4 regions of the Bacillus sp. ISL-75 genome follow, and region 4 is predicted to be linked to each of the others. Evidence: riboswitches for the same ligand, from Rfam matches in the RefSeq annotation. Region 4 holds a riboswitch; each other region holds the start of a gene.
The links. A riboswitch is a leader RNA that binds a small molecule or an ion and turns the genes downstream of it on or off. The one in region 4 is predicted to bind S-adenosylmethionine.
Positions count from the first base shown of each region.

Region 1: linked by a shared signal. The riboswitch ahead of J7E63_RS07140 (sugar ABC transporter substrate-binding protein) and the one ahead of metK (methionine adenosyltransferase) in region 4 are both predicted to bind S-adenosylmethionine.
Region 2: linked by a shared signal. The riboswitch ahead of mtnK (S-methyl-5-thioribose kinase) and the one ahead of metK (methionine adenosyltransferase) in region 4 are both predicted to bind S-adenosylmethionine.
Region 3: linked by a shared signal. The riboswitch ahead of J7E63_RS18730 (methionine biosynthesis PLP-dependent protein) and the one ahead of metK (methionine adenosyltransferase) in region 4 are both predicted to bind S-adenosylmethionine.

Region 1 is NZ_JAGGQX010000016.1:62,973-70,485, forward strand. Features, by position in the region: gene J7E63_RS07120 (SIS domain-containing protein) at 1-411, opposite strand, end outside; gene J7E63_RS07125 (hypothetical protein) at 617-847, opposite strand; gene J7E63_RS07130 (ABC transporter permease) at 968-1,972, opposite strand; gene J7E63_RS07135 (sugar ABC transporter ATP-binding protein) at 1,974-3,476, opposite strand; gene J7E63_RS07140 (sugar ABC transporter substrate-binding protein) at 3,546-4,661, opposite strand; SAM riboswitch class I at 4,791-4,898, opposite strand; gene yfkAB (radical SAM/CxCxxxxC motif protein YfkAB) at 5,102-6,217, opposite strand; gene J7E63_RS07150 (formate/nitrite transporter family protein) at 6,434-7,234, shown strand; gene recQ (DNA helicase RecQ) at 7,391-7,513, opposite strand, start outside.
Region 2 is NZ_JAGGQX010000052.1:166,606-174,118, forward strand. Features, by position in the region: gene J7E63_RS21025 (LutB/LldF family L-lactate oxidation iron-sulfur protein) at 1-123, shown strand, start outside; gene J7E63_RS21030 (LutC/YkgG family protein) at 126-845, shown strand; gene J7E63_RS21035 (2-oxoacid:acceptor oxidoreductase family protein) at 1,124-2,137, shown strand; gene J7E63_RS21040 (transketolase C-terminal domain-containing protein) at 2,137-4,431, shown strand; gene mtnK (S-methyl-5-thioribose kinase) at 4,535-5,719, opposite strand; SAM riboswitch class I at 5,823-5,975, opposite strand; gene J7E63_RS21050 (carbon-nitrogen family hydrolase) at 6,044-6,829, opposite strand; gene J7E63_RS21055 (pyridoxal phosphate-dependent aminotransferase) at 6,947-7,513, shown strand, end outside.
Region 3 is NZ_JAGGQX010000046.1:36,537-44,049, reverse strand. Features, by position in the region: gene J7E63_RS18740 (bifunctional homocysteine S-methyltransferase/methylenetetrahydrofolate reductase) at 1-459, opposite strand, end outside; gene metC (cystathionine beta-lyase) at 456-1,649, opposite strand; gene J7E63_RS18730 (methionine biosynthesis PLP-dependent protein) at 1,649-2,761, opposite strand; SAM riboswitch class I at 2,855-2,969, opposite strand; gene J7E63_RS18725 (helix-turn-helix domain-containing protein) at 3,177-3,515, shown strand; gene J7E63_RS18720 (NAD-dependent epimerase/dehydratase family protein) at 3,552-4,535, shown strand; gene J7E63_RS18715 (glycoside hydrolase family 55 protein) at 4,632-5,627, shown strand; gene J7E63_RS18710 (YveK family protein) at 5,790-6,533, shown strand; gene J7E63_RS18705 (CpsD/CapB family tyrosine-protein kinase) at 6,526-7,170, shown strand; gene J7E63_RS18700 (oligosaccharide flippase family protein) at 7,228-7,513, shown strand, end outside.
Region 4 is NZ_JAGGQX010000013.1:66,975-74,487, reverse strand. Features, by position in the region: gene J7E63_RS05920 (ABC transporter ATP-binding protein) at 1-227, opposite strand, end outside; gene J7E63_RS05915 (ABC transporter substrate-binding protein) at 248-1,213, opposite strand; gene J7E63_RS05910 (alpha/beta hydrolase family protein) at 1,389-2,183, shown strand; gene J7E63_RS05905 (DUF2584 domain-containing protein) at 2,221-2,463, shown strand; gene pckA (phosphoenolpyruvate carboxykinase (ATP)) at 2,507-4,093, opposite strand; SAM riboswitch class I at 4,341-4,480, shown strand; gene metK (methionine adenosyltransferase) at 4,681-5,880, shown strand; gene asnB (asparagine synthase (glutamine-hydrolyzing)) at 6,196-7,513, shown strand, end outside.

The DNA of each region.
Region 1 (7,513 bases), on a different contig from region 4:
GTTCGTCGTGAAAGCGTTTGCTCCTTCACCCCATTGATACTTCAGCACGACATCTGAAGCCAGCGCTAATGGTGACGCTTCCACATTAGTTAAAGAAACAGCCAAAGCCCCTTTTGCTCTAGCAAATTTTGCTGCTTCTACTGTTTCAGGTGTGGTTCCTGAGTGCGAGCACAGAATAACCAGGGAATTGCTTCCAAGTTTTGCATGATTGCGATAGATAAATTCATTTGCACTAAACAGATGGGCATCAAGAACCTTCGCTTCACGGTCAATTACATACTTGCTTGGATACATAATGGCAGATGAGCCGCCGCATGCTACAAAGAAAACATTGGAAATATTTCTTTTTTCTACCTCTGCTAATGCTTGTTGCACTTGATTTTTCACGTCAATTACTAATTCAGTCGTCATTTTGTTGCCTCCCTGATAAAATATTTTAGTGAATGAACACTAGTAAACTCTTTAAACAATATACAACTTTATATAACGTTATATGTTGTTATATATAAATTACTATACTTTTAAACTCTAGTCAATTGAATTTTCAGAAAAATGAAACGACATTTCTCGACAAAAATCAAAATAGCCAGGGGTCTTCCCTGGCTGCTTTTTCTCGTTACTCCCCTATATTGTTTTCAAACCACTCTTGGAGCTCTTTCAATGAGTTAAACGTAAAAATCTCCTCGCCATTTTGCCCATTGTCAAACCCAGTGTTACCTCTTAAGGTAATTTGCCCTTCATCCTCAGAAATTAAGATAGCATAGGGATGATTAACATTTATATACCTTGAATCTAAATCGGTATCTACCCAATTCTTACTTCTCAGAAATGCTTCATAATGTTCCATTAAGATCCCTCCTATCTCTAAATATTGTTCCTCAAAACTTACTTATATTTGTAGATTTTACTTTGGTTTTTCAAAAAAAATAAACCTATCCGAAAAATGGATAGGTTTATCATAGTTTAATTATTTTTGTTTATAATACGTAATTGCTAATGCAAAGGCCAAGACGGTTCCTTTAACAATATCCATCGCATAATATGGGACGGACATCATCACGAGTCCGTTTTGGAGAATCCCGATCAGGACGGCTCCAACAAATGTTCCAAACGCGTTGGCCTTTCCAGCTCCAAGCACTGAAAATCCAATATAGGCGGCGGCAACTGAATCCATTAAATAGGGAGCACCAGAGTTAATTTCTGATGTCAAAACCCTTGAAGCGAGCACAATCCCGCCAATGGAGGCAAACAGAGCCGAAAGCAAATATGCTGCCACCTTATATTTATTAACTGGGATACCTGATAGTCTCGCCGCTTCTTTGTTACCACCGATCACATACATATATCGACCATGCTTTGTATAGTTCAAAAAGATATGCACGAGGATCACAGTCACAGCCATAATGATAATAATCCACGGCACTTCTCCGATTTTTGCAAAAAATGGACTGATCAGACCCGATGCCATCGAGCCATCAGACATAACCATGTTTTGTGAAACAGTCGCCCCTTTTGTATACGTCAATGCTGTCCCTTGAATGATAAACATCGTAGCAAGTGTCATCAGCATATCTGGAATTCTTAATTTCACAATCATGAATGAGTTTATTGCTCCTACTACTAAGGAAGCACAAATCGCAGAAATGACCGCCACCAATGTGTTTTGTGAAAACCAAACAAACATCGAAATGACAATGGCGTTTGATAAGGAAGCGACCGATCCTACCGATAAATCAAAGCCATCAACAGACAATGAAATCGTAATACCGATAGCGATAATCGTTACAATGGAGATCGAACGTAAGATATTGATGATATTACTGCCCTGAATAAAAGTAGGATTAGCCACTGAGAAAATAATAATAAGTGCAAGAATCGTAATAATCGTCCCATATTTATATAAAAAGCGAAATAACTCAAATACTTTTTTTGCCGGGGCTACCTGATTCTTTGCTGCAATATTTGCCTCCATTTTACCTGCCCCCTGTTGAATAAAATAATAGTTCTTCTTCATTCGTTTCTCTCGTTTCAATTTCCTTTACGGACCTACCGTCGTATAAAACATAGACCCGATCAGTAATCCCAATAATCTCCGAAAGCTCTGAAGAAGCATAAATAATTGCTTTACCCCGGTTCGCTAGTTCAGCGATTAACTCAAAGATATCCTTCTTTGCGCCAACATCGACGCCTTTGGTTGGTTCGTCAAAAATATATACATCTGCTTCAGCTACGAGCCACTTTCCGATTGCGACCTTTTGCTGATTCCCTCCGGAAAGATTCTGTACCTTGGTTTCTTCGGAAGGTGTCTTAATTCCAAGGCGACGGATCAACTGCTTTGCCGTTTCTTTTTCTTTTTTTCGATCTAAAAAGCTTAATCTCTTTGAAAATTCACCTAAATTAGCAGCTGTTAAATTGGTTTCTACTGATTCAAGAACTAGGATTCCTTCCTTTCTCCGTTCTTCTGGAACTAGAGCAATTCCCTTTTTAACCGCATGATAGGGACTCTTTAATTTGAATTTATTGCCATGAAGAAAGATGTCTCCCCCCGTTAATTTCTCAGAGCCAAATAACGCCTTACACAATTCTGTTTTTCCAGCACCGACAAGCCCGGCAATTCCAATGATTTCTCCTGATTTAACATGAATATGTAAATCTTTAATTTTCTCTCTATCTGAAAGTCCTTTTACTTCAAGGATCGTTTTTCCAATGGACGCATTCTTCTCTGGGAACTGTTCCTCTAATTTTTGACCCAGCATATGCTCAACCACTTTGTTGATAGTCGTATCAGTAACTCGCTCTTTTGCAACAAATTCACCGTTTCTCATCACAGTAACTTCATCGCAGACTTCAAAAATTTCTGGCAAACGATGGGAAATAAAGATAACACCTACATTTTGCTTTTTTAAATCACGGACAATCCGGAATAGTTCCGTCGTTTCAGTATGACTCAATGGTGCTGTCGGCTCGTCTAAAATAAGAAACTTACATTGATTTGAAACAGCCCTAGCGATTAAGATCATTTGTTTTTCCGCTAACGTTAACTCACTTACAAGCTTCTTCGTCGGAAGCATAATGTTCATACTTGATAGTATTTCATCCGCTCTTTGATGAAGGTTCTTCCATTTCATCCATTGCTTTTTCCCCATGTTATGGACTGTATCGAGGAGCATAATATTTTCGGCGACAGTTAAATACGGAATGAGAGCCGTATCTACTTCTTGATAAACGATTTGTATTCCTGCGTCCAGTGCATTTTTCGGAGAACGAATCTTCAGGTTTTTCCCATCTAACCTTATTTCACCGGTATAGTGGTCATAAGCACCCGCGAGAACCTTCATTAACGTTGATTTCCCTGCCCCATTTGCCCCAATCAAAGCTTGGATTTCTCCCGTTTCCATCGAAAAGTCGACCTGATTCAATGCCTTCACACCAGGAAACTCTATTGAGATGTTTTTCATCTCCAATGTTGATCTCATCAAAATCATCCCCCGTAAGCAAACACTCTCTTCATCTATTGAAAAAGAGAGTGTCTAGTTGTATACCGACTATTCTTTATAATGCTTCTTTAACGTCTTTATCCACTCTTCCTCAAATGCCGTCGATTGACCCCAGCCTGGGATAATGTTTGCCAGATTAACCATGTTTACAGGCTCTTTTGCTTTGAGAAGATTTTCTTGTGAAACAAGTGAAGCATCTAAATCAAAGGTCTGTGGTGTTTCTTCACCTGCAAGCTTTTTCGCGAGTATTCTCATATCAACAGCACCGATAAGTTTCGGATCGACAGCTGCTGTGTATTTCCAAGCGCTGCCTTTTCTTTGAATTTCTTGCAGATCCGCATTGGAAACATCGATTCCATAAATCTTCACTTCTTCACGTCCCGCTTCTTTCAAAGCTCGTGCTGCACCGATTGCAAATGTATCCCAAGTAGCAAATATGGCATCCAGTTTGCCTTTTGGATATTTATTTAACATGGCTGCAACTGCGTTTTGTGTTTGTACACTTGTATCTGCCGCAGCCACACCAAAGCGTTCTACTTCTTTAATTTCAGGATTTTTTGAAAGGACATCTTGATAAACCTTATTACGTCTAACCATTGCAGGGAAACCGTCGACCCATAGGTAGGCAATATTTGCTTTTCCGTTTGTATTCTTTACGAGTTGATCAAGGGCCAAAGTTGCTAAGGCTTCATCATCCTGTGAAGTAAGCGTTACTCCATCAACCTTCGCAATATTTGGATTTGAGTCAAATGTGACTACACTTTTTCCTTTTTCAACTATCTTTTTTACATCATTAACAGTCGCATCATCGTCACCATGAGAAATGATAAATCCATCATAATCCTGGTCTAATGCCTGATTAATAGCATCATGGAACTTAGCCGTGTCACCATTTGCGGTAAACACGTCCACTTGAAAACCTAAGGCTTCTCCCTCTTCTTTTGCACCTGCTAAGAATTGGGCAGTATGATCATCACCGCCAATTTTACGGATCACCTTGATTTTTAACGGATCACCACTTGTAAACTTTTCAGACACACCTTCAAGTGAAACCTTTTTATGAGTGCTTGCTTGTTTTGTTTCTCCCTCAGAAGCACAGCCTGTGAGTAAGAGTGTTGCTGCTAATGCTGATACGAGTGTACTTTTAAAGATATTTCTTTTCATGATTAAAGCTCCCCCTTTTAGATTCTTATCAATACTCCATTACTCCGATTGGAAAGGTTTGTTTTTATATAAAAATAAAAAACCTCTCCAGAAAAGAGAGGTTTCATCACAAATTAAGGGACTACTCCTCTCTTATCTTTCAAAACAATAAATTGTTTTGCAGGATTTAGCACCAATTCCAAACGGAACGGTTGCTGGGCGTCATCGGGCCAGTCCCTCTGCCACTCTTGATAAGAGAACGTATTATTCATTTAAAGTAATAAATTAGATTTTAGTCTCCCATTAACAAGTTGTCAATAGTGTTTTGAATATTTCTAATACAGTTATTATTCCCAATCCGCCAAATAGTACGATGCAAGGCGAGGTATTAGGTTATCTTTCGGCTAGTACTACATAGAAAAGCACTTTAAATTTAATGCATTTAAAGTGCTTTTGCTTTATTACTTTATTCTGCTTTTTCGCTTGGTAAAGTCCATTTCCTGATAATAACTGTTCTTAACTAATATATTTGGCCCGAGACATTTGACAGCTGGGCAATGACAGCTTAATTCGTTTGCTAAAGCAGATGACTGCCATGTTTCATATGCATTTACTAGCTTTGTAGTTTGGATGTTTCCTAGTGGCGGTGTATCACCGAAATCAGTAACAATAATATCTCCGTTAAAAATATTTACATTCAATCGTGAACGTCCATCAGGGTCATTCCTGACTGTGACATTTTTACTTTTATATAAACGTTGTAAAAGAGCTAATTCCTCTTGATTATCGCTGCACGCATAAAATGGGAGCGTGCCAAATAGCATCCACACATTTTCATCTCTGACATCTAGTAAGTGATGGATCGCTTCTCTTATTTCATTAAGTGATAAGCTTTCGAGATTGCTAGCAAAATCACTTGGGTACATTGGATGTATTTCATGGCGCTGGCATAGCATTTCATCAACAATTTGACGGTGAATTTTTTCTAAATACGGTAGTGTCCGCTTGTTTAACATCGTTTCAGCAGATACCATCACCCCTGCTCTTACCAGTTCACGGCTATTTTCTATCATTCTATTAAAATATTTTTCCCGTTGTTCATATTCAGGCTTCCGTTCCATTCTGGCAAAGCCACCCTCGACAAAATCATCGACGGTCCCCCAGTTATGCGAAATATGTAAAACATCTAAGTAAGGCACGATTAATTCATAACGATCTAATTCAAGGGTTAAATTGGAATTAATCTGCGTCCGTACACCGCGTTCATGGGCATATTTTAAAATAGGTACAACATAATTTTTTACCGAGGATAAGGATAACATCGGTTCTCCACCGGTAATGCTAAGTGATCGAAGTGTCGGGATTTCTTCTAATCTTTGTATGAGCAAATCCAGAGGAAGCGCCTGCGGATCCTTTGTTTGGAGTGTATAGCCTACCGCGCAATGCTCACAACGCATATTACAAAGGGTCGTCGTGGTGAATTCAATATTGGTTAATTGAGGCTTTCCATATTGCTCAATATCTAAATAGGCTTCCCATGGATCATATGAAGGGGTAATTTTTTTCAATTTTGACATAATGACTCCTTAAAATCAGTCTTCAAAAAACTTCTCTATTATAACTGAATTACGGATGTTATTGCTATTTTTAACCATTACAAAAGTTTATGTTTTAAAAAATACTATTATTCTATGCTTGTTTTATGAAAAATTTACCTACTAATACATAACCACAGCACTTTGGATAAAAAATAAAAGGATAATATTTAATTGCGAATGGTGGTTATGACTAACATGGAAATGCAGCCTTTAGGAGAAGCCGAGAAACTCGCCCTTAAAAAGCTGAAAATCTTTCGGCAAAGCATCCTTCGTTATATTTTACGGGCGGCGCTTGCCAGTATGTTTATTGGCTTCGGGGTCATTGTAGCATTTAAAACGGGGAATTTCTTTTATGTTAAGGATAACCCTTTTGCCTATCCGATGGCGGCACTTACCTTCGGGGCTGCCATCATTTTAATTGCCTATGGCGGTGGTGATTTGTTTACTGGAAATACGTTTTATTACACCTATGCCGCACTTCGCAAGAAAATGACCTGGATGGACGTCGTAAAACTATGGATTTGCAGTTACGCGGGCAACATACTAGGTGCGGCGGTTTTTGCCTTTATTATTTTTACAACGGGACTTTATGAAAGTTCCGAGGTTAACGGCTTTCTACTTCATGTAGTCGAGATCAAAATGCAGGTCCCAATAACCGAGCTATTTTTCCGAGCAATCCTATGTAATTGGCTCGTCTGTATGGCCTTTTTTCTTCCGATGGGTCTAAAAGGCGATGGACCGAAGATGTTTGCGATGATGCTGTTTGTCTTTTGTTTCTTTATTTCCGGATATGAACATAGTATCGCTAACATGTGTACGTTTGCCATTGCCTTAGTTTTAAACCATCCAGGGACGATTTCATGGGCTGGAGTGATTCACAATCTAGTGCCTGTAACGATAGGCAACCTGATTGGCGGCGCTGTTTTCATGGCGATGATGTACTATTATGCTAATAAGCCATTTTTAGATGAATATGATAAAGAACAGGGCAGCTAGGTTATATTGCTTCCCTGTTCTTTTTATTAGGTGGGATATCGACAAATTCCCGGGGAAATATCAACAAGATAACAGTGATATCGACAACCGTTAAGAATATTCTAAAAATATTGATAATTTCAATATTTCTCTGATGTGTGCCCTCTTTTTGCCAAACTATTTCTTTTTGTTAATAAAATAAACATAGGCTTTGATCATAAAATAGCTTACTTCCTCGGGCAGCAATTCCTTGATCGGCTTCAGTCGCTCACGGCCAGCCTCTGCCAAGGCTTTTTCTAG
Region 2 (7,513 bases), on a different contig from region 4:
GGAGAGAAAATATCAAAAGGGCCAGGTCCATTAAAGGCTTGGACAGATATTCGTGAGTTTCCGGCACCAAATAAAGAGCGATTCAGAGATTGGTTTAAAAACCGTGAAAAAGGAGGCCAATAATCATGGTAGGGACGATTCAAAATCGGGATAAATTTTTAAATCAAATTGCCGGCCGCCTTGAACGCCCACGAATTTCCTCTGCGGTTGAAAGGCCGACTTGGAAATTCCAGCCCCAATATGAGGTGTTAAAGGATGCTACTCAGGACGATTTGTTAGAGGTATTAACAGAACAATGTAAGAAAATCCATACAAACCTCTATGTAACTGACAGCAAAGATTTAGCAACTACGCTTAACAAAGTGGTTTCAGGTTATGGTGGCGGCCCAAGTGTAACCTGGAAAGATGAGCGTTTTTCTCAGTGGGGGCTGGATCCGCTATTTAAGAAAGAATGGCCTAGCCGGAAAATGGAAGTATTTGAATGGAATCATACCAAAGGGAAAGAAAATATCGCGAAAGCGGAAAAGGCTAATGTCGGGATTACCATAAGTGAAATAACACTTGCAGAATCCGGTACGGTGGTTTTGTTTAGCGATGAGAATAAAGGAAGAACAGTTAGCTTTTTACCAGCAACCTATATTGCACTTGTACCGAAAAGCACTTTAGTTCCACGGATTACGCAAGCTGCTCAAAAGATGAGGGAGATTCACAAGAAAACGGGGCATGTTGCTTCATGCATCAATTTTATTACCGGACCAAGTAACTCTGCGGATATTGAATTGAATCTAGTAGTTGGTGTCCATGGGCCAGTAAAAGCTTCCTATATTGTTATTAACGATCTTTAAACAAATGGAATGGTCTGTATCCTGAAATGGATGCAGATCATTTTTTTGTAACCTGTTATACAACATAAATTGACCTGTTATATAATTATGAAAGCTCTTTAAAGTCATATATAGTAACCCTTATTCAATAAAAATTTTATGTGTTTCAAAATAATTATCGTTATGTTTGACTTTTATCACAGCGTAATAAAAATAGTTGTCTTACAATAGTTTTTGGGAAGTTGAATTTTTATGTCTATTTCGTGTTATTTTATTGAACGAAGTTAGGGAGGGACATTATGTCTATTTTACTGAAAAAAAATGAATTAGGATTTTTTGAAATCCGTCTTGAATCAATTGGGGGGCTGGGAGCTAACCTGGCTGGAAAAATGTTAGCGGAGGCTGGTGTTTTAAGTCTTGGCTTGAAAGGATCCAATTTTTCATCCTACGGCTCTGAGAAAAAAGGGTCTCCAGTAAAGAGTTTCATTCGCTTTTGTGAACCAGATGTAGAAATTAGAGATCATAGTCCCATTGAACAACCACATATTGTTGGTGTTTTCCATGAAGCCTTATATAGAACGGTTGATGTTGTTAGCGGTTTGAATGCTGATAGTATAGTCTTAGTAAATACAGCAAGGGATTTTGATGAAGTTAAAACGGATTTACAATTAGATTATGGTACACTAGCGATTGTTGATGCCCTCCAGATAGCCGTAGAGGAAAAAACGAAAGTAAATACGGCAATGCTAGGAGCATTATATCGTATTTGTGATTTTCTAGATCCTGAATCCATGAGAGACGTGATTCGGAAAACGTTTACGAAGAAATACCCGCATCTAGTTGAACCAAATATCCGCACTTTTGACCGCGGTTATAATGAGGTTCAATTTAAAACATATAAAGTGCCAGAAGGGGCTGAAGGAAAAGCCTTCACACGCCCACATCCACAGCTTGGATACTTGACTCAGGAAATCGGTGGTGTCATGGTTTCTCAAGCAAATAGTATTTTTAAAGATTTAAGTGGTTCACGCCAAGGATTCCTTCCGGAGTTCCAACAAGACAAATGTATTCACTGTGCTGCATGTGACAACGTTTGTCCTGACTTTTGCTTCGTTTGGGAAGAAGGAGAAGATAAGTGTGGAAGAAAACAAATGTTCCTTCAAGGTATTGATTACCAATACTGTAAAGGCTGCCTGAAATGCGTGGAAGCATGCCCAACCGACGCACTCGGTGATCTTCGTGAAATGCTTGGGTATGCAGATAATAACCGCGTAAAGCAAAACTTTCCTTATATTGCAGGAGGAATCCAATAATGGCTATTTTAGAAGATAAATTAACAACAAAAGGTGTAGCAGAACAAATTTCCACTTTTGAATCTGGAAATGAAATGGCTGCTATGGCGGCAGCACAAATCAATTATCATATTATGGGATATTTCCCAATTACACCTTCAACAGAGGTTGCACAATTTTTAGATCAAATGAAAACGCGCGGGGAGCATGATATTAAACTGATTCCTGCCGATGGCGAGCACGGTTCAGCAGGTATTTGCTACGGTGCTGCGGCAACTGGTGCACGTGTTATCAATGCAACCAGTGCAAATGGATTCTTATATATGCTTGAACAAATGCCTGTCCAATCAGGGACACGTTTTCCAATGGTTATGAATCTAGTTACTCGTGCCGTCAGTGGTCCGCTTGATATTCGTGGCGATCACTCGGATCTCTATTATGCATTAAATACAGGCTGGGTAATCTTAACAGCAAAAACACCGCAAGCTGTATATGATATAAATATTATGGCGCTTAAAATTGCCGAACATTCAAAGGTTCGCTTACCAGTTATTGTTGCTTATGATGGCTTCTTTACATCCCACCAAAAGCGTCGAGTGGAATTCTTTAAGGACCGCAGTGTTGTACAGCAATTTGTAGGTGAATGTCCAACCGATTACAACTTTGTTAGAGACTTGAGGAAGCCAGTAACGATTGGTGCTCATATGAGTGGTGATGATTTCATTAACAATCACTACCAACAATCAGAAGCAATGTACAATGCTGGTGAGGTATTTAAGGAAGTGGCTTCGGAATATGCTAAGCTTTCTGGAAGAGAATATCCAGTTCTAGATTTATATAAAATGGAAGATGCTGATGTAGCATTATTCCTATTAAACTCTGCGGCAGAATCTGCTAAAGATGTAGTGGATCAACTTCGTGCAAAAGGAATTAAAGCAGGTGTAATTAGCCCGAATATTATCCGTCCATTCCCTGCAAAGGAAATTCGTGAAGCCCTTAAGAATGTAAAATCATTATTAGTTGGGGAACGTGCGGATTCTTACGGAGCAAATGGTCCTAACCTTACACATGAAGTAAAATCTGCACTTCAAGATGACAAAGACAACAAGACGATCGTGTTAAGCCGCGTATTTGGTCTCGGTGGTAAGGATTTCTATGCAACTGATGCACAGGCTTTCTTTGAAATGGCACTTGATGCAAAGGAAAAAGGATATGCTGAAAAGCCATTTGATTACTATGGTCATATTCCAGGTAATCCTGAAAAAATCCTTAAGCCTGTTATTTTGCCACAGCACGGGGATGTTTTTAAATCAGGTTTAATTGATGTGAAGATGGATGAAGAAACCAATAAATTAAAGGTGAAAATCCCGCCGTTACGTGCTTTAACTGGTAAACCGAAACGGATTGCCTCCGGTCACGGGGCATGTCCAGGGTGCGGAATTTTTGCTGGACTCGAGTTATTCTTTAAAGGGATTGAGGGAGATATTGTTACTCTATTCCAAACGGGATGCGCTTATGTAACAACAACATCATATCCTAGCACCTCCCATAAGCAAACGATGATGCACAATTTGTTCCAAAACGGTGCCGCAACGCTTTCAGGTACTGTTGAAGCATTCATGGAATTAAAACGACGCGGCGAAATTGAAGTATCGGATGACGCCACATTTGTTATGATTACTGGTGATGGTGGTATGGATATTGGTATGGGTTCTGCGATTGGTACTGCTCTTCGCGGACATAAACTGATTATGCTTGAATATGATAATGAGGGCTACATGAATACAGGCTCACAAATGTCTTATTCAACACCACTGGGTCATATGACAAGTACATCAGGAGTTGGAAAAGCACAGCGAGGAAAAGCCTTCCACCATAAGGATACTCCGCAAATTATGGCTGCTACCAATATTCCTTATGTGTTTACCGGTTCGGAAGCCTTTCCACAGGACTTAGTTAAAAAAGGTGCAAAAGCACAATGGTACGCACAAAATGTTGGAACAGTATATGGAAAACTTCTCATCACATGCCCACTAAACTGGAAATCTGATGACCGTTTTGGTGCAAAAATTATCGAAGCTGCTGTAGATTCTTGCTTCTTCCCGCTATATGAAGTAGAACAAGGTGTTACAACCATAACTTACAATCCTGAAGAGAAGAACAAACGAATTCCACTTTCTGATTGGTTAAAATATATGGGGAAAACAAAACACCTACTTAAAGTTGAAAACAAGCCAATGCTAGAAGAATTTGAAGCAGAAGTTGAGAAAAGATGGCAAAGACTCAAAGCAAAGAATGAAAATCCTATGCTGTAAAAAAAGCAATTCAAAAAACACTTCATTGGGAAGTGTTTTTTTGTTGGTTATTGACAGGGTTCTGACTAGAAAAAGCAATCCTAGTTGGATTGCTTTTTCTATATTAAAGTGTTTCTTTAACAGTTGCTATGAAAGCAGTCAGATTTTTGATTTCTTTTCGTTGTTTGATTAGGACTTTCCCTAGACCTAGTGTTTTCTGTTTTGCAGTGAATCTAGTTTGATCATCCTCGATCTGATCTAAATCAGCAACATGAGCAAGACCAATTGTTCTTCTGATTAATTCGCAGCCGGCAAAGCCGATTGAATCCTCAAAAAACTTAGTTAAATTATAGTTTAGAAAGGTATAGGATTTAGCGTAATCGTCTTTATTCTCCGTATTCCATAATAGTGTAAATTGATCCTCAAATTCACTCCATACCGTTTCAATATGATTGAGGAAAAGATCCCTTTCTTCAACATTTGCTATTACCTGGAAGAGAAGATTTGCAATTACTTGGCCGATATCAAATCCAGCTGGTCCGTAGAAAGAAAATTCGGGATCGATTACTTTTGTTTCATAATTATCGGCAAAAACACTTCCGGTATGAAGATCACCATGGAGGAGAACTTCAGCCTCTGTTAAAAAGCGTTTCTTCAAAATATTTACATGAAACTTTAGTTCATCATCCTGCCAAAGCTCTTCGACAACAGGACGCAGTCCTTCCTCGAAATCGTTGGTTTCTGCATCAATAAAAGGATCTGTGAAGATTAAATCTTCAGTTATTTTGCAAAGCTCGGGATTGATAAACTGTTGTACATATTCCTTTTTTACGGAAGGGCTTAATCCGTAATCAGAAGTGTAAAATAATGTTTTTGCAAGATATTCACCTAGATGTTTTGAAATTAATGGATAAGTTTCTCCTTTGATAAAGCCAGTTCTTGCGATCGAAAGATGGGAAAGGTCCTCCATTACGGTTACAGCTAGGACATCATCTGTGAAAAAAACTTGGGGCACATAATCTGGAGCAATCTGTCCGAAAATTTTTAAGGCATCCGCTTCAATTTTTGCTCTTTTCAAAGTTAATGGCCAGCTTTCGCCAACTACCTTTGCATAAGGGAGAGCTTGTTTGATAATAACACTTTTTCCTTCCAATTCATCAACAATATGAAAGACTAGATTGAGATTCCCATCGCCAATCTCCTTGCAGGAAAGTTTTGCATGCTGGTCAAAAATTTTCAATTCAAGTGCCAGTTCAACTGCACTTTCGTTTGTTAAAGGCTGGTATGTTTTTTGTTTTAGTAGACTCATTATGGTACCTCCTCGTTTTTGGGAGGCTTAATTATGCACGCAGGCACTAAAAAAGCCTCTTTCTCATCTGAAAGAGGCTGATAGACAATATTGTCTGTCGCACCTCTTATCTCTCAGAAAGATAATCCTTCTGTTGGAATTAGCACCGTGCCTTAAAGGGGGAATCCCCAGCGCAAAAAGCGCCCCATTTCAATGGGTTTCCGGTCGGTTGCTGGGCTTCAAAGGGCCAAATCCCTCAGCCAGCTCATGATAAGAGAAAATCTATTTAACTGGTAAAAATCATATCAGTAACAAAGAGAAAGTGTCAATATTTTTTGAAAATTATTATTTATAGAATTCTGGTTTTCTATCCGTGAAAATAGGAATTTGCTTACGGACCTCCTTGACTAAGTCCATCTCAATTTCAGCCGATAGGATTTCTTCCTTCATTCCAGCCTCAGCAATGACCTCACCCCACGGGTCAATAATCATCGAGTGACCAGCAAAATGGTTATTTGGGTCATTTCCAGAACGGTTACAGGCAATTACATAACATTGATTTTCAATTGCTCTGGCAATTAAAAGGGCCCTCCAGTGGGACAATCTGGGTGCAGGCCATTCGGCCACAACAAACAGTGCTTCTGCACCTTCTGATGTGTGAGCGCGTATCCACTCTGGAAACCGGATATCATAACAGATCGACCCAGCAAACTGATGATGATCAAGTTGGAAAAGTCCCTTCTCGGCGCCAGGCTCTAAGAAAACATGCTCATTCATGAGTTTAAAAAGATGTAGTTTACTATACTTGTGCACAAGCGTGCCATCTTTATTGATGATGAGGAGAGTATTTTTTACTCCTGTTTCTTCACGGTTCGCAACTGAGCCGCCAACGAAATGAACCTGATTTTGTTGTGCTGCATTTCTCAGAAATTCAATTGTTTGTACTGCTTTTGGGTCTGCAATTTCATTCAGGCGGGTCAAGTCATATCCCGTTGTCCATAGTTCCGGAAGGACAATGATATCGGGTTGTTCAGTCAGTGCATTTTCAATGAGTCTTTCGGCAGTTTGGTAGTTTTTATTGGGATCACCGAAGACGATATCCATTTGCAGACATGAAATTTTTAATTTCACGAATCTTCACCTCGTTTGAAATTTGGGATTTTTTCTTTACAAGCTATTATAAAAGTTATATCATTTGTGACTAGAAATTCATAATGATTCTTATAAATAATTAAGCAGGTGAGAACAATGAAGCAATTTCCACCATCAGAATTATTAACTAATCTTCCGAAGCAATTTTTTGCTGCACTTGTTAAAAAAGTAGGGGAATATATTTCACAAGGGTTTGATGTGATTAATTTAGGGCAAGGCAACCCTGATCAGCCAACGCCTACTCATATTGTTAAAAAACTTCAAGATGCAGCAGCGAATCCATTAAATCATAAATATTCTCCTTTTCAGGGACATCGTTATTTAAAACAGGCTGCCGCTGATTTTTATTTAAGAGAATATGGAGTGACCATTGATCCGGATAAAGAAGTGGCGATTTTGTTTGGGGGTAAAGCAGGACTTGTCGAAATTCCTCAATGCTTATTAAATCCGGGGGATACCATCCTTGTACCTGACCCCGGTTACCCGGATTATTGGTCTGGGGTTGCTCTTGCAAAAGCTGAAATGGTTACGATGCCGTTACGAGAGGAAAATAACTTTCTACCGGATTATTGCGAACTGGATAAGTCTGTTTTATCAAAAGCAAAGTTAATGTTCCTCAATTATCCTAATAATCCAACAGGAGCAACAGCTACTCATGAATTT
Region 3 (7,513 bases), on a different contig from region 4:
AACGGTTTCAAGCTCTTCAAAATCGTAATAGGTTTCAAGCAATAAGCCATCCACTCCTTCAAGAAGGAGGCAATATAATTGTTCCCGGAAGCTTCTCTTTAATTCTTCTATAGAAATGGAATCAGGCTTAATTCCTCGATTTCCACCAATAGTTCCAAGGACGTACGTATTGTTTTGGGTAGCTGCCTTTTTAGCAATAGAGACTGCAGCACTGTTAATTTCCTTTACAGAATCCTCCAAACCATACCTCTGCAGCTTTAAATAGTTTGCCGCATAAGTATTGGTCTGAATCACGTCAGCACCTGCATCTATATAGGCATTATGGATAGTTTGGATGTGTTTGGGCTGGGAAAGATTCAGTTCCTCCAAACAACTATCCTTTCCATAGGAATACAATTGAGTGCCCATGGCTCCATCGGCAATTAAGATTTGATTTTTTAATTTATCTAAAAAGCTCATGATGATTCTCCTTGATGTAATACCAAATGTTTATCGCGAACTTGCTCAAGTGCCTGTGAAAAATCCTTAATCAAATCATCAGGATTTTCAAGTCCAACTGATAAGCGAACCAGACTATTTGTAATCCCGCGCTTCTCTCGCTCTTCTTGAGGCATGGCTGCATGGGACATTTTTGCTGGATAGGAAAGAATCGATTCTACCGCTCCGAGACTGACAGCAAATACAGGTATTTTTACATTGGCAAGAAAGGTGCGAAGTGCATCTTCATTAGCCAATTCAAACGATAAGACCGCTCCTGGACCAGCTGCTTGCGCTTTCTGAATTTGATATTGTGGGTGACTTTCCAACCCTGGGTAATGAACCTTTTCAACAAGCGGATGCGCATCTAAAAATTCCGCTAGTTTAATAGCCGATTTTTGTGATTGTTCCAGTCGGACGTGCAGCGTTTTGATCCCTCTTAAAACGAGCCATGCATCTTGAACACCCAAAATTGCCCCAAACCCATTTTGCAAGAAACCTAATCTTTTCGCCAAGTTTTCGTCTTTGACGACAGCAAGTCCAGCAACAACATCACTATGGCCCGATAAAAATTTCGTCGCGCTATGGAGCACGACATCGGCACCTAACTCCAATGGCCGTTGGTGGGAGGGGGTAAGGAAGGTGTTATCGACAAATGTTAACGCGCCCGTCTCCTTAGCTAAGCTGCTAATCGCGTTAATGTCAGTCACTTTCATTAACGGATTCGAAGGTGTTTCCACATAAAACGCTTTTGTGTTTGCCTGAATGGCTTGTTTTACTTCATTTAAATTCGTCATATCGACGAAGGTATGTTCAATTCCGAGCCGCGTGAGGACCTCTGTGACCATCCGAAATGTACCGCCGTAGACATCTTCCGTAATGACAATATGATCACCTGCAGATAACAGGAGAAATGCCGTTGAAATGGCGGCCATACCAGATGCGAAGGCAAAGCCTTTTAACCCACCTTCAAGTTCAGCAATGACATCCTCAAGTGCTTCCCTTGTCGGATTTAAACTGCGGCCATAATCGTACTTGCCAAACTGATCGAAATCAGATTGGTGAAAGGTCGATGCATGCTGTATGGGTACACTAACCGCTCCTGTTGTAGGATCAATTTTGTGCTTATTATGAAGGAGCCTGGTTTCAAATGTGTATTCTTCGTGTGCCATTATGCAATCACTCCTTCTTGAACATGGGCAAAAGCTTTTTCCAAATCTTCAATTATGTCTTGTGAATCCTCAAGTCCAACGGAGAAACGCAATAAACGATTGCAGACGCCGGATTGAATTCGGATTTCTTCAGGAATATCCGCATGGGTTTGCGTTGCTGGATAAGTGATAAAGCTTTCCGTTCCACCTAAACTTTCCGCAAAGCTGATTAGATTTAAGCCTTGTAAAAATGGATTAACCCAAGCTTCATCCTTGATTCTAAAGGAAACCATTCCACCCCGTCCCGGATAGAGGACATCTGTGACAGCATCATGCAGGGAAAGAAATTCGACGATATTCTTAGCATTTTTTTCATGTCTTTCCATTCGAAGTGATAATGTTTTCATACCGCGCATTAATAACCAAGAATCGAATGGGCTTAAGACCGCTCCAGCACCGTTATGATGGAATGCCAATGCTTCACAAAGCTCTTTTCCTTTAGCGACAATAAGCCCGGCTAGAACATCATTATGGCCACCTAAGTATTTCGTCGCACTATGGATGACAATATCAGCACCAAGGGTAATCGGCTGTTGTAACAGTGGCGTATAGAAAGTGTTGTCCACAATTAGCAATAGTCCATGTTCCTTGGCAATTTTTGAAACAGCGGCAATATCTGATTCCTGCATAAGCGGATTAGTTGGTGTCTCAAGGAAGATCGCTTTTGTTTGCGGCGTAATTTTCTTTTCAATCTCTTCCGGACAACAGGTATTAACATATTGACTTTTCAAGCCCCATTTTTGATAGCCTTTTTCTAATAAACGGTAGGTACCGCCGTATAAATCCTCACTTACCAGCCATTCATCACCGGATTGAAATAAAGCAAGTATGGTTAAGATTGCTGCCATACCAGAACTGCAGGCAAATCCTTGATCGCCGTTCTCTAAATCGGCAATAGTTTTTTCAAGAAGCTGGCGCGTTGGGTTCCCTGTTCGGATATAATCGAATCCAGTTGATTGACCAATTCCCTCGTGACGAAAGGCTGTTGAGAAGTATACAGGCGGATTTACGGTTCCAGTTGTTGTTTCACTGCGATTTCCAATTTGAGCAAGTTTCGTATCAATTTTGTACATGACTACCACTCCTTGTGTTGTATAAAAATTATTAAATAAAAAAGCCTTTCTATAAGAAGAAAGGCTTTTGTAAGTACGACCAAAAAGTCATTCTTCTTATCTTGCAAATTAACGACTAATTTGCAGGACTTAGCACCTTTTCAATGGCGATCCATTGATGGTTGCTGAGGTGTCGCAGGGCCATTCCCTCAACCTCTCTTGATAAGAAAGTAATATTTAGATTATTTATAAAATTTACTACAACTTAGCGGTGGTGTCAATTTATTTTATTAAAAATGAGTTAATGGTTAAGTGTTGTTCGTAATAAAGCACTTACCAAAAGTATTAGGTGATTATCTTCGTTCTTTACAAAGAACGAAATGTTTACTATAATGATATTTAAGAGAGGAGTGAAATTTATTTTAGGAGGCCTATTATGTTAGGAGAAAAAATTCAAAAATTAAGGAAAGAGAAAAACCTTACCTTATCTCAATTAGCTGAGAAAACATCTATCTCAAAATCTTACTTAAGTCAAATCGAAAGAAATATCCAGAGTAACCCTTCAATTGAAATTTTGGGAAAAATAGCCAAAATACTAGATGTAGACATACAAACACTTTTAAGCCAAGATACCGCAAAATCTGATACACATGATAATGGTAAGGGAAATGTTAAAAATTGGAATATTTTCATAAATATTGCACTAGAATCTGGATTGATAAATGAGAAAGACTTAATTGAGTTAAGAAACGCCCTACAAAAAGTCAAAAAATAGTTATAACAATTAGACAAAATATATAGAGGTGAAAATATGAAGGTCCTTGTAACTGGTGGTTATGGCTTTATAGGTTCCTTTGTTTCTGAAAGATTTTTTAAGGAAGGTGATGAAGTCTACATTATTGATAACCTTTCTACAGGAAATAAGGATAATGTGAAGTTCAAACATAAATTTTATCAATTAAACGTAGAAGACCAAACGTGTGAGGGTGTATTCCAATCTAATAGATTTGATGTAGTTATTCATCTGGCAGCACAAGTAAATGTCGGAACATCAATGGTGAACCCATACCTAGATTCTCAATCAAACATCCTAGGATTGACAAATATACTTCAATTATCAACCAAATATGGAGTGGAAAAGGTAGTATTTGCTTCTTCAGCAGCCGTTTATGGTCTTAATGATAATATTCCATTGAAAGAAGATGCTTTATGTGATCCTCTATCATTATACGGAATCAATAAATGGGTAGGGGAACTATACTGTAAAAAGTGGACTGAAATGTTTGGGGTTGAAACACTTTGTTACCGTTTTTCGAATGTTTTTGGTCCTAAACAAGGAACGGTCGGTGAAGGTGGAGTCATTTCCATTTTTCTTAACAATGTTTTAGAGCAAGAGCCCCTGCAGGTCTTTGGTGACGGAGAGCAAACTAGGGACTTTATATATGTAGAAGATGTTGCCTATGCCATTTATCGCGGCGTCGAATATGATCTCAAAGGGGTTTATAATTTATCAACTAATACAGAGACAAGTGTGAACGATTTTATTTATACTCTCGGAAATTTGGAAGATATAAAAGAAGTAATCTATAAAGAGCCAAAGCAAGGTGATATCAAATTTTCTAGGTTGGAAAATACAAAGATTAAACAGGACCTGGAGTGGGAACCACTTCATAATTTTCAGGCTGGTTTAGAGAAAACTTATGACTGGTTTAAAAATAATCGGAGTAAAAAAAGGACAACAGCAGTCGGTCAAAATCAAAATGGATTACGAAAATCAGAACATTCCCGAGCGTAATTACCTATTTATGGGATAATATTGTTGATTTGTTCATTATAATGAACTATAATTAATTATATAAAGAATCAATTAAGGGATTGTAAGGAGAGAATTATGAGTAGAAGGAGTACAACTATATATATTTCAGCCATTATTTTTATTGTTGGCCTTCTTTTTTTATTTAAAAATGAGCATCAAGTCGCTACAAGGACTGGCACTGGCCAAAACGAATATGTGAATGTGGATGAATTTGGAGCTAACGGTGATGATTTGAAAGACGATTCACGATCCATTCAAGAAGCAATAAATTACAGTCAGGAAACAAAAATTGGAAAAGTAAAGTTACTTGGAAATAAGAGTTATATTCTAAAGAAAGGATTAGTTTTAAAAGAGGGTGTTGAATTGGAATTTGGTCAAAATACTAGGTTAATAATAGAAGGGAACTTTCAGGTAATTGATGTGAAAAAAAATGCATCAATTTCAAATGGAATTTTTGAAATAATAGATGATCACTTTGATTCAGATGTTATTTACTTAGACGGTAATCAAAAATTTTGGTCATGGGATAGAACAGAAATCAAAAATGTTACAATCGTAAACACTAGCGGTTCACATAAGGGTACTGGTCTTAATCTTTATGCTGGTGGCCCAGGTCAATTCATTTGTTTTGTTAATTTTACTGATATTAGAATTGCAGGATTTCATACCGGTGTTAAATTGGAAGCTGAAAAACCAAAGGATAGTAATAAATATAGCTTTATTAACGGCAATCGATTTATTAATCTAACCTTGGATGACTGTATAAGCTGTATTGACATTAATAGCTCGATGAGTGTTCCAAATGAAAGTTCTGGTAATGATTTTAATGGACTTCAAATTCAAGTCTCTAAATATACTAAAAAAGTAATAACAGTAAGTGGCTCTGATAATAAATTTGAAGGTTTAATATGGGACGCACATATAGTAAAGGGCAATAATCCAATAATAGAATTTTCAAAAGAGTCTATGAGAAATAGTTTATATTCGAATATAGGATCAAACTATATTAAGGATAAAGGAGTACATAATTATTATTCTACTCCAGAAGAAGACGCGATGAATTCAAAGTAGAATCCAACACTTTTTTGTTAATTTGCACCTTTGTGTTCGTTATAAAGAGTAATTAGAGGGATAAATGTATTGCTAACGATGGAGCGGGATGTTTCAGTTCTCTCATGACTGATTAAAATGGTAAAAACTGAGTAATAAATATATTAGTTTTTGGAGGTCACAATGGACGAAAGAATAGATCTAAAAAAGTTCCTTCGAATTATTAGAAAGAGAATAGTAACCATCATTCTTACAGTAATATGTGTATCTCTTTTGACTGTTGGTTTATCCCTATTTTTATTAAAGCCAACCTATGAAGCTACTGAAAATATCCTAATTGGCAAACTTACAAAGGAAGAGGGTAATTATAGTGATACACAAGAACTTAGTATGCTGCTTGCTTCAACAATTGATTTCATAAAGAGTCCAATCGTGCTAAATTCTGTTAAAAAAGAGCTTAGTATAAATGATGACGAATTAGAGAAAAAGATAGTTGTACAAAATAATAGAAATTCACAAATTATCAATGTAGTAGTAAGGGATCATGATTTGGAAAGTACTAAGAAGCTTGCACATACCATAGCTAAAACATCGGTCAATAAAATGTATGAGCTGTTTAATGTTAAGGATATAAAGCTATTAAGTGATACAGATGGAGATCCTTCGATTAAGATCGTTGGGAGTTTGTCTTTAAACGTCGCAATTGGTTCAGTGATTGGAATTTTCCTTGGAGTTGGCCTTGCAATGTTTAGAGAGTATTGGGACGATTCGATTAAAGATGTAAAAGAGATTGAAGGTATTGTAGGTTTACCAGTATTAGGACAAATAAATTTAAAAAATAGCAAAAGAAAATTTATGAATAAAAACAAAAGGAAGCAACAGTCAGCCGTCTTAAATGATAATAAGAGGGGGCAAATCAGTGTATAAGAAAAGGGATGAAACAAAAAAAATAATGCAAAGGCTTCAGCTTAATGAAGATTCAATCAGTACAGAACAAATCCGAATGATTCGTACGAATATAGATCAAGTATCTATTAGTGATTCGGTATTATTAATGGTAACATCGCCACGTAATGAGGAACAAAAATCTATTATCTCTTCTAAATTAGCAATTGCTTTTGTTGAGCAAGGAAAAAAGGTACTACTTGTTGATGCCAATTTACGGAAACCTTCATTAAACAGTTTGTTTCAGATAAAAAATGAGAGTGGATTAACAAATGTGATTTTGGATGAAGAAAACATCCAACTTTATATTAAAGAAACGTTTGTCCCAGGACTATTCGTTTTACCAACTGGTCCTATTCCTTTAAATCCTTCAGAAATATGGATAGCAAGTAAAGTAAAGGAATTTGTTAGTAACTGTGTGTCGGAGTTTGATGTGGTAATCATTGATGCCCCACCTTTTTTAATAGCATCAGATTCTCATATTCTAGCAAATCAATGTGATGGTGTTATTTTAGTGCTAAAAGAAAATAAAACGAAGAAAGAAGATGTACTTCTAACAAAAGATTACTTGGATAGAAAAAACAATAGAATTGTAGGAGTTATTTATCAAACAGGATAATTACTAGGGGGAAGACTTCTTTAATCAGGTGTTTGTTAATATAAGGTGGCTATTTTTATGGAGAAATTAAAGAAAAATTCTATTGCAAAAAATATTACTCATCTGTTTTATAGTACAGCACTATCTAGTGTATTAAATGCTACGGCACTAATCGTTTTAGCCAATTATTTAAAGTCGTATGATTATGGGATGTTTAGTGTTGTGTTAGCATTTGCAATGATTATGGGATATTTTACAGATGCTGGACTAAGTACCATTGTCTTAAGAGAAGGATCTAAAAAGGATATGGATCTATCCATCCTAATCTCTTCATATGTGAAAATGAGAATGGTTTTACTTGTAG
Region 4 (7,513 bases):
TTTTTTGCGGTAGTTACCGGCTTTTTTTCTAACAAAACAGTACCTTGCGTTGGTTTAAGCAAACTAGAAATAATGGAAAGCAGAGTCGTCTTACCACAGCCGCTGGGGCCGAGGAAGGAGACAAACTCGCCCTCCTCCACTGTTAATGAAATATCGGAGAGGGCCGTGGTGGCAGAGGATTTAGTAAAATAGGTGTGATGAATATTTTGAACGGTCAAAAAGCTCATAAGGACGGCCTCCCTTTCCTTTATTCTTTTATTATCTTGTTAGCAATCTCTGTATTTACAAGTGTTTGATGATCTACTTCTTTTGGCAGTACTCCTGCTTCGTTCATGATGTTTTGTAGATTGTTCCACTCCTCTTGGTCAAGGATAGGATCTGTTGCAAAAGATCCTTGATTTTTATAACGCTCAACAACAGTGGTCATAATTTCTAAATCTGTATCTGGAAAAAACGGTTCCACCGCTTTGGCAATTTCCTCAGCACTGTGCGACTCTACCCATTGTTGAGCTTTGTAAATTGCTCGTGTGAACTTTTCAATCGTTCCCTTATTTTCTTTCATATAGCTTTCCTTGGACATAAACGTAGTATATGGTACGTGGCCAGACTCTTTACCGAAGGAAGCAACAATATGACCTTTTCCTTCTTTTTCAAAAATACTTGCCGTTGGCTCAAATAATTGCACAAATTCGCCCGTTCCAGAAGCAAAGGCATTGGCAATATTGGCGAAATCAATGTTCTGGATTAAGTTCAAATCCTTTTGAGGATCAATTCCATGCTTTTTTAAAACAAATTCACCGACCATCTGTGGCATGCCGCCTTTACGTTGCCCTAAGAAGGTTTTTCCTTTTAAGAGATCCCATGAAAAATTATCAATCTTTTCTCTAGCAACGAGGAAAGTACCATCGGTCTGGGTTAATTGTGCAAAATTGATGACGGGGTCGTTTGCTCCTTGGGCATAAACGTAAATCGATGTTTCTGAACCAACTAGGGCAACGTCGGCCCCCCCAGAAATCAGAGTGGTCATGGTTTTGTCGCCGCCGGGTGTTGTTGTTAGTGTGGCGTCTAAACCTTCAGCTTTGAAAAATCCTTTGGCTAGGGCAACATACTGCGGGGCATAGAAAATCGACCGGGTAACTTCAGCGATTCGAACTTTCTCAAGTTTCTTTGTTTCATTTTTTGTAGAGCTATTACAAGCGACAAGTGAAAACATAAGTATAGTGATGAGCAGAAAGGAGAAACTGAACTTTAACGATTTTTTCATGAAGCGAGCCTCCTTATTTATCATAAAAAATCTGGGCTAATTGCCTAAGATATCGTATGAAGAGGAGAAAAATGTGTGAATGCCTAGAGAGAATAAATTTTATAAAAAAAGGGAAGTTTTGCTGATGAGCCAATACAATGATGGAAAGATTGTTGATATCACGCGCTTTCCTTCTCCAAATCCCAATATTGAATTAAAAGTAATCACTTACCTTTCCAATGGATTACGAGTGAAAGGAATGCTTGCGGAACCGATTGGGGAAGGTGAGTATGATGGATTCCTTTATTTACGCGGCGGCATTAAAAATGTTGGCAAAGTTCGACCAGCAAGGATTGCCCAGTTCGCAGCGGAGGGCTTTGTTGTTTTTGCGCCTTATTATCGTGGAAATCAAGGTGGGGAAGGCAATGAGGATTTTGCCGGGGACGACAGGGAAGACGCCTTTTCCGCCTTTTTGCTGTTAAAATCTATGCCTAGAGTACGTGAAATACATATATTTGGGTTCTCGCGGGGTGGTGTAATGGCGCTTTTGACAGGAATTGAGTTCCCTGAGACCGCGTCTGTTGTCAGCTGGGGCGGGGTCAGTGATATGTCCCTCACCTATATGGAACGTAAAGATTTACGGAGAATGATGAAGAGGGTCATTGGCGGAACCCCTCAGAAATTTCCGGAACGGTATCAAGAAAGGACCCCTCTTTATCAAATAGAAAAGATCAAAGCCCCTGTCCTGATTATCCATGGTGCTAAAGACGGAAATGTTTCGGTGGAGCACGCGTATCGTCTTGAAAGAAGGCTGAGGTTACTAGAAAAACCAGTCGAAGCATGGTATTTTAACGAATTTACACATTACTTCCCACCAGCAGTAAATAGAAAAGTCGTGAATGATTTAACGAAGTGGATGAAAAGTCACCGTAAAAGATGATAATATATAGGTATTACAAGTAGAGGAGCGGATGTATATGGGTATGCCTCTTGAGTTAAATACGATGATTGTAACTAAAGGTAGAGAAAAACGAGTGGAAGAAAACGTCTTTTTGCTAGAAAAAGAAGGGTACAGACTTTATCCAATTGAGATTCCGATTGATGTAAGAAAAACAATCGATAGTGATTCAAGTGGTACCGCATTGATAAAAAAAGTCGAGTTGCAAAATAACAGCACGACCATAACCTATCAATTAATATCATTAAATTCGACTAACTAATGAGATTAGAAAGCCCATATCGAATCGATATGGGCTTTTGATATTATGCTATTGGTCCGCCTTTTTCTTCAATATCTTCTGAAACATTAGTGAATTTTTTAAAGTTTTCGCGGAACTTTGCGGCTAATTCTTTTGCTTTCTTTTCATATGCCTGCGAATCCGACCAAGTTTTAATCGGCTGTAGGACTTCGTCTGGTACACCTGCAATATGGAGCGGGATATTTAATCCAAAGATCGCGTCCTTGACAGTCTCCACATGGTTTAATTCTCCCTCAAGAGCGGCTTCAACCATAGCGCGCGTGTAGGAAAGTTTCATTCGATTACCGACTCCATATTCGCCGCCGGTCCAGCCAGTGTTGACAAGAAAAACATTGGCATTGTGCTCAAGTATTTTTTCACCGAGCATTTCTGCGTAACGAGTCGCAGGCAGCGGCAGGAATGGAGCACCAAAGCAAGTGGAGAAGGTAGCTTGTGGTGACGTTATTCCACGCTCTGTTCCGGCTAGTTTTGAGGTGTAGCCACTTAAAAAGTGATACATTGCTTGTTCCTTTGTTAATTTTGAAATTGGAGGCAAGACTCCGAATGCATCAGCGGTTAAAAAGACAATCGTATTTGGATGGCCAGCGATACTTGGTTGAACAATATTATCAATTGCGTCAATCGGATAAGCGGCACGTGTATTTTCGGTCAACGTTCCATCATCATAATCAGCGATTCTTGATTCCTGATTCAATGTTACATTTTCTAGGACAGTTCCAAAGCGGATGGCATCAAAGATTTGCGGCTCCTTTTCACGAGAAAGATTGATACATTTTGCGTAGCAGCCCCCCTCGATATTAAAGACACCATTAGAGGACCAACCGTGCTCATCATCACCAATTAATCGACGAGTGGAATCCGCTGATAAGGTTGTTTTGCCAGTTCCAGACAAGCCAAAGAATAAAGCAACATCGCCTTCAATCCCAACATTGGCAGAACAGTGCATCGAAAAAATATTGTTTTCAGGCAGTAAATAATTCATTACAGAAAAAATCGACTTTTTCATTTCCCCTGCGTATTCTGTACCACCTATTAAAACAATTCTTTTTTCAAAAGAAATCATAATAAAAGCTTCCGAGTTGGTACCATCGATAGCCGGATCTGCCTTGAAATTAGGTGCAGAAATAACGGTAAATCCAGCATCATGGGCAAGTAGTTCATCATCCGACGGGCGAATAAATAACTGATGTACAAATAAATTTTGCCAAGCTAATTCATTTACCACTTGGATGGATAAACGTGATTTTTTATCAGCACCCGCAAATCCTTTAAAAACAAAGATCTCATTTTTCTGTTGTAAATAATTAATGACCTTTTGATAAAGCTTTGTAAAAACCGGTTCTGAAATTGGTTGATTGGTCGTGCCCCATTCAATTTTGTCTTTAGTTGAATCTTCTAAAACAATGAATTTATCCTGTGGAGACCGGCCAGTATACTTTCCAGTAGCGACACTAATTGCTCCCGTAGAAGTTAATGCTCCTTCATGACGGGTTAAGACTTTCTCAACTAATTGAGGAACAGATAATTGCACATGAACATGACTTTCATTTAACAATTGATTTAATTCATTAGGAGTATCAACAGAATTCATTTAATGAGACCTTCCTTTATTTCGTTTTTAGGTTGTTAATAATATAAAAAGTATAACACATTAACTGAATTAATGTATCCTATTTAACTGGATTTATATATTATAAAACTTTAATTGAAGATATAAAAAAAATTTATAAAAGATACTAACATATTTCGTATATTTCCCATTTTGTTGAAAAACATTTCTTAAAAAATTCATTGACATTGTTGGGCAGTGTGATATTATTCTAATTTGAACGGATACTCTCTTATCCTGAGCTGGTGGAGGGACAGGCCCAATGAAACCCAGCAACCTGCAGTATGAAAAGATTGACCACTTAAAAGGTCCTTTTCAGGATGCGAAGGTGCTAATCTGACGCAAGGCTTTGACCTTGAACGATAAGAGCGAAAGGCCCGGAACAACCTTTCCTCTCTGGTAAGGTTTTTTGTTTTGTATAAGTCCTTTATGAAAAGAGTCTCTAATAAAAATCCTTTGTTTATTACATACTAAGGGAATGAGTACCGTATCAAATTCTCGATGTTTAAGGAAGTATTCCTGTAACCTTCCTAAAACCTCGATTATCTCATATTATAGGAGGAATTCAGATGTCAACAAAACGTCGTTTGTTCACTTCTGAATCAGTTACTGAGGGTCATCCTGATAAGATCTGTGACCAAATTTCTGATTCCATTTTAGATGCTATTTTAGCAAGGGATGCTAATGCCCGTGTTGCGGCTGAAACTTCAGTAACAACAGGACTAGTGCTAGTAGCAGGAGAAATCACCACATCTACCTACGTGGATATTCCAAAAATTGTTCGTGAAACGATTAAAAACATCGGCTACAATCGCGCGAAATTCGGTTTTGACTCAGAAACCTGTGCTGTTTTAACATCTATTGATGAACAGTCTCCAGATATCGCGATGGGTGTTGACCAAGCATTGGAAGCGCGTGAAGGTCAAATGTCTGATGAACAAATCGAAGCAATTGGTGCAGGGGACCAAGGTTTAATGTTTGGTTTTGCTTGTAATGAAACAAAAGAGCTTATGCCTCTTCCCATTTCACTAGCGCACAAACTTGCTCGCCGTTTAACAGAAGTACGTAAAGATAAGGTTCTTGATTACTTACGCCCAGACGGAAAAACACAAGTAACGGTTGAATATGATGAGAACGATAAACCAGTACGCATTGATACGATTGTTATTTCAACTCAACACAATCCTGAAGTTGAGTTAGAGCAAATTCAACGTAACTTGAAGGAATATGTTATTAATCCGGTAGTTCCAAACGAATTAATCGATGAAAAGACAAAATACTTTATTAATCCAACCGGCCGTTTCGTTATTGGCGGACCACAAGGGGATGCTGGCTTAACAGGCCGTAAAATCATCGTAGATACGTATGGTGGATATGCTCGCCATGGCGGTGGTGCCTTCTCTGGTAAGGATCCTACAAAAGTGGACCGTTCAGCTGCCTACGCCGCACGTTATGTTGCCAAAAATATCGTTGCTGCTGGCCTTGCTGATAAGGTAGAAGTTCAACTTGCCTATGCAATTGGAGTTGCTAGACCCGTTTCGATTGCAGTTGATACTTTTGGTACAGGTAAAGTCAGCGAAGACGTGTTAGTTGACCTAGTAAGTCAAAACTTCGACCTTCGCCCTGCAGGTATCATTAACATGTTGGATCTTCGTCGCCCTATTTACCAACAAACAGCAGCTTATGGTCACTTTGGCCGTACAGATGTGGATCTTCCTTGGGAGCGCACAGATAAAGTAGAAACATTACGTCAACAAGCAAATCTATAAATAGAAAAGCAGAAGCGCCTTGGCGCTGGAGCTAGACAATACAAAGGGAGTTACATACTACATGTAACTCCTGTTTTTATTCGTATGTCTATTTACCTGTACAGTAACAAATAATTGAAAAAATGAAGTGTTTAAGCAGGTCAAAAGAAGTAAAAAATGATGATATTAAATTTGCCTATGGTTCACAGTGCAATTTTTATAAAAAAAGTGGTAGTATTAGAGAGTATGTTTTTCTGTCTAGCTCCAGCGCAAGGCGTTTGCGCTTTGGGGCAATACGTCCTTTTAAAGGATATTTAGAATGAGGTGAAGTACATAATGTGTGGTTTTATCGGTTGTGTACACGACAAAACACAAAACTATAGTGATGAGCAAAAACAACAATTTAAAAATATGAACGATATTATAACTCATCGTGGGCCGGATGATGATGGTTTTTATTATGATAATCATATCCAATTTGGGTTCCGCCGTTTAAGTATCATTGATATTGAAAGTGGTCATCAACCGCTTACGTATGAAAATGAACGCTACTGGATTATCTTTAATGGTGAAGTTTATAACTATGTAGAACTGCGCGAGGAGCTATTGAGCGAAGGATTAACCTTTTCAACTAGCTCCGATACCGAGGTTATTATTGCACTCTACAGCCATTTGAAGGAAAAAGCCGTCGAAAAACTACGCGGAATGTTCTCCTTTGTCATCTGGGATAAACAAGAACAAACTCTTTATGGCGCGCGTGATCCGTTCGGGATTAAACCGTTTTTTTATTTTGAAGATGGTGAAAGAACATTTTTTGCCTCTGAGAAAAAGAGTATTCTATTGGGGCTCGAAAATGATGTTCTTAACTATGATTCCTTGCAGCATTATTTGACCTACCAATTTGTTCCTGAACCAACCACCATGTCTGATGGTATTAAGAAATTAGAGCCAGGTCATTTTTTTACCAAAAAGATTGGCTCACCAATGGAAATCAAAAGATATTGGAAAGCACACTTTAAACCCGTTCACAAATCAGAACCTGATTTTATCAAGGAAATTAAAGATGTCCTGTTCGATTCTGTAAAAATGCACATGCGCAGTGATGTTCCAGTAGGCTCATTCCTTTCTGGCGGGATTGATTCTTCGATTATTGCATCGATTGCAAAAGAATATCACCCTGCAATTAAAACCTTTTCGGTAGGTTTTGAGCATAATGGATTCAGTGAAATTGATGTCGCAAAAGAGACAGCTGAGAAGCTTGGTGTCGAAAATATCAGCTATGTGATTTCACCGCAGGAATATATGAATGAAATTCCAAAAATTATGTGGCATATGGATGATCCGCTGGCAGACCCTGCTTGTGTCCCGCTTTATTTTGTTGCCCGTGAAGCGAGAAAGCACGTAACCGTTGTTCTTTCAGGTGAAGGTGCGGATGAATTATTTGGCGGCTACAATATTTATCACGAGCCGCAATCCTTAGAGGTGTTTAATAAAATTCCGAGAGCAGGAAAAGTGCTTTTAAAAGGGATCGCAGGTATGATGCCTGAGGGAATGAGAGGAAAAAGCTTTATCGAACGCGGTGTAACTCCAATGGAAGAACGTTACATTGGTAATGCGAAAATGTTTACCGAAGAAGAAAAGCGCGAACTACTAA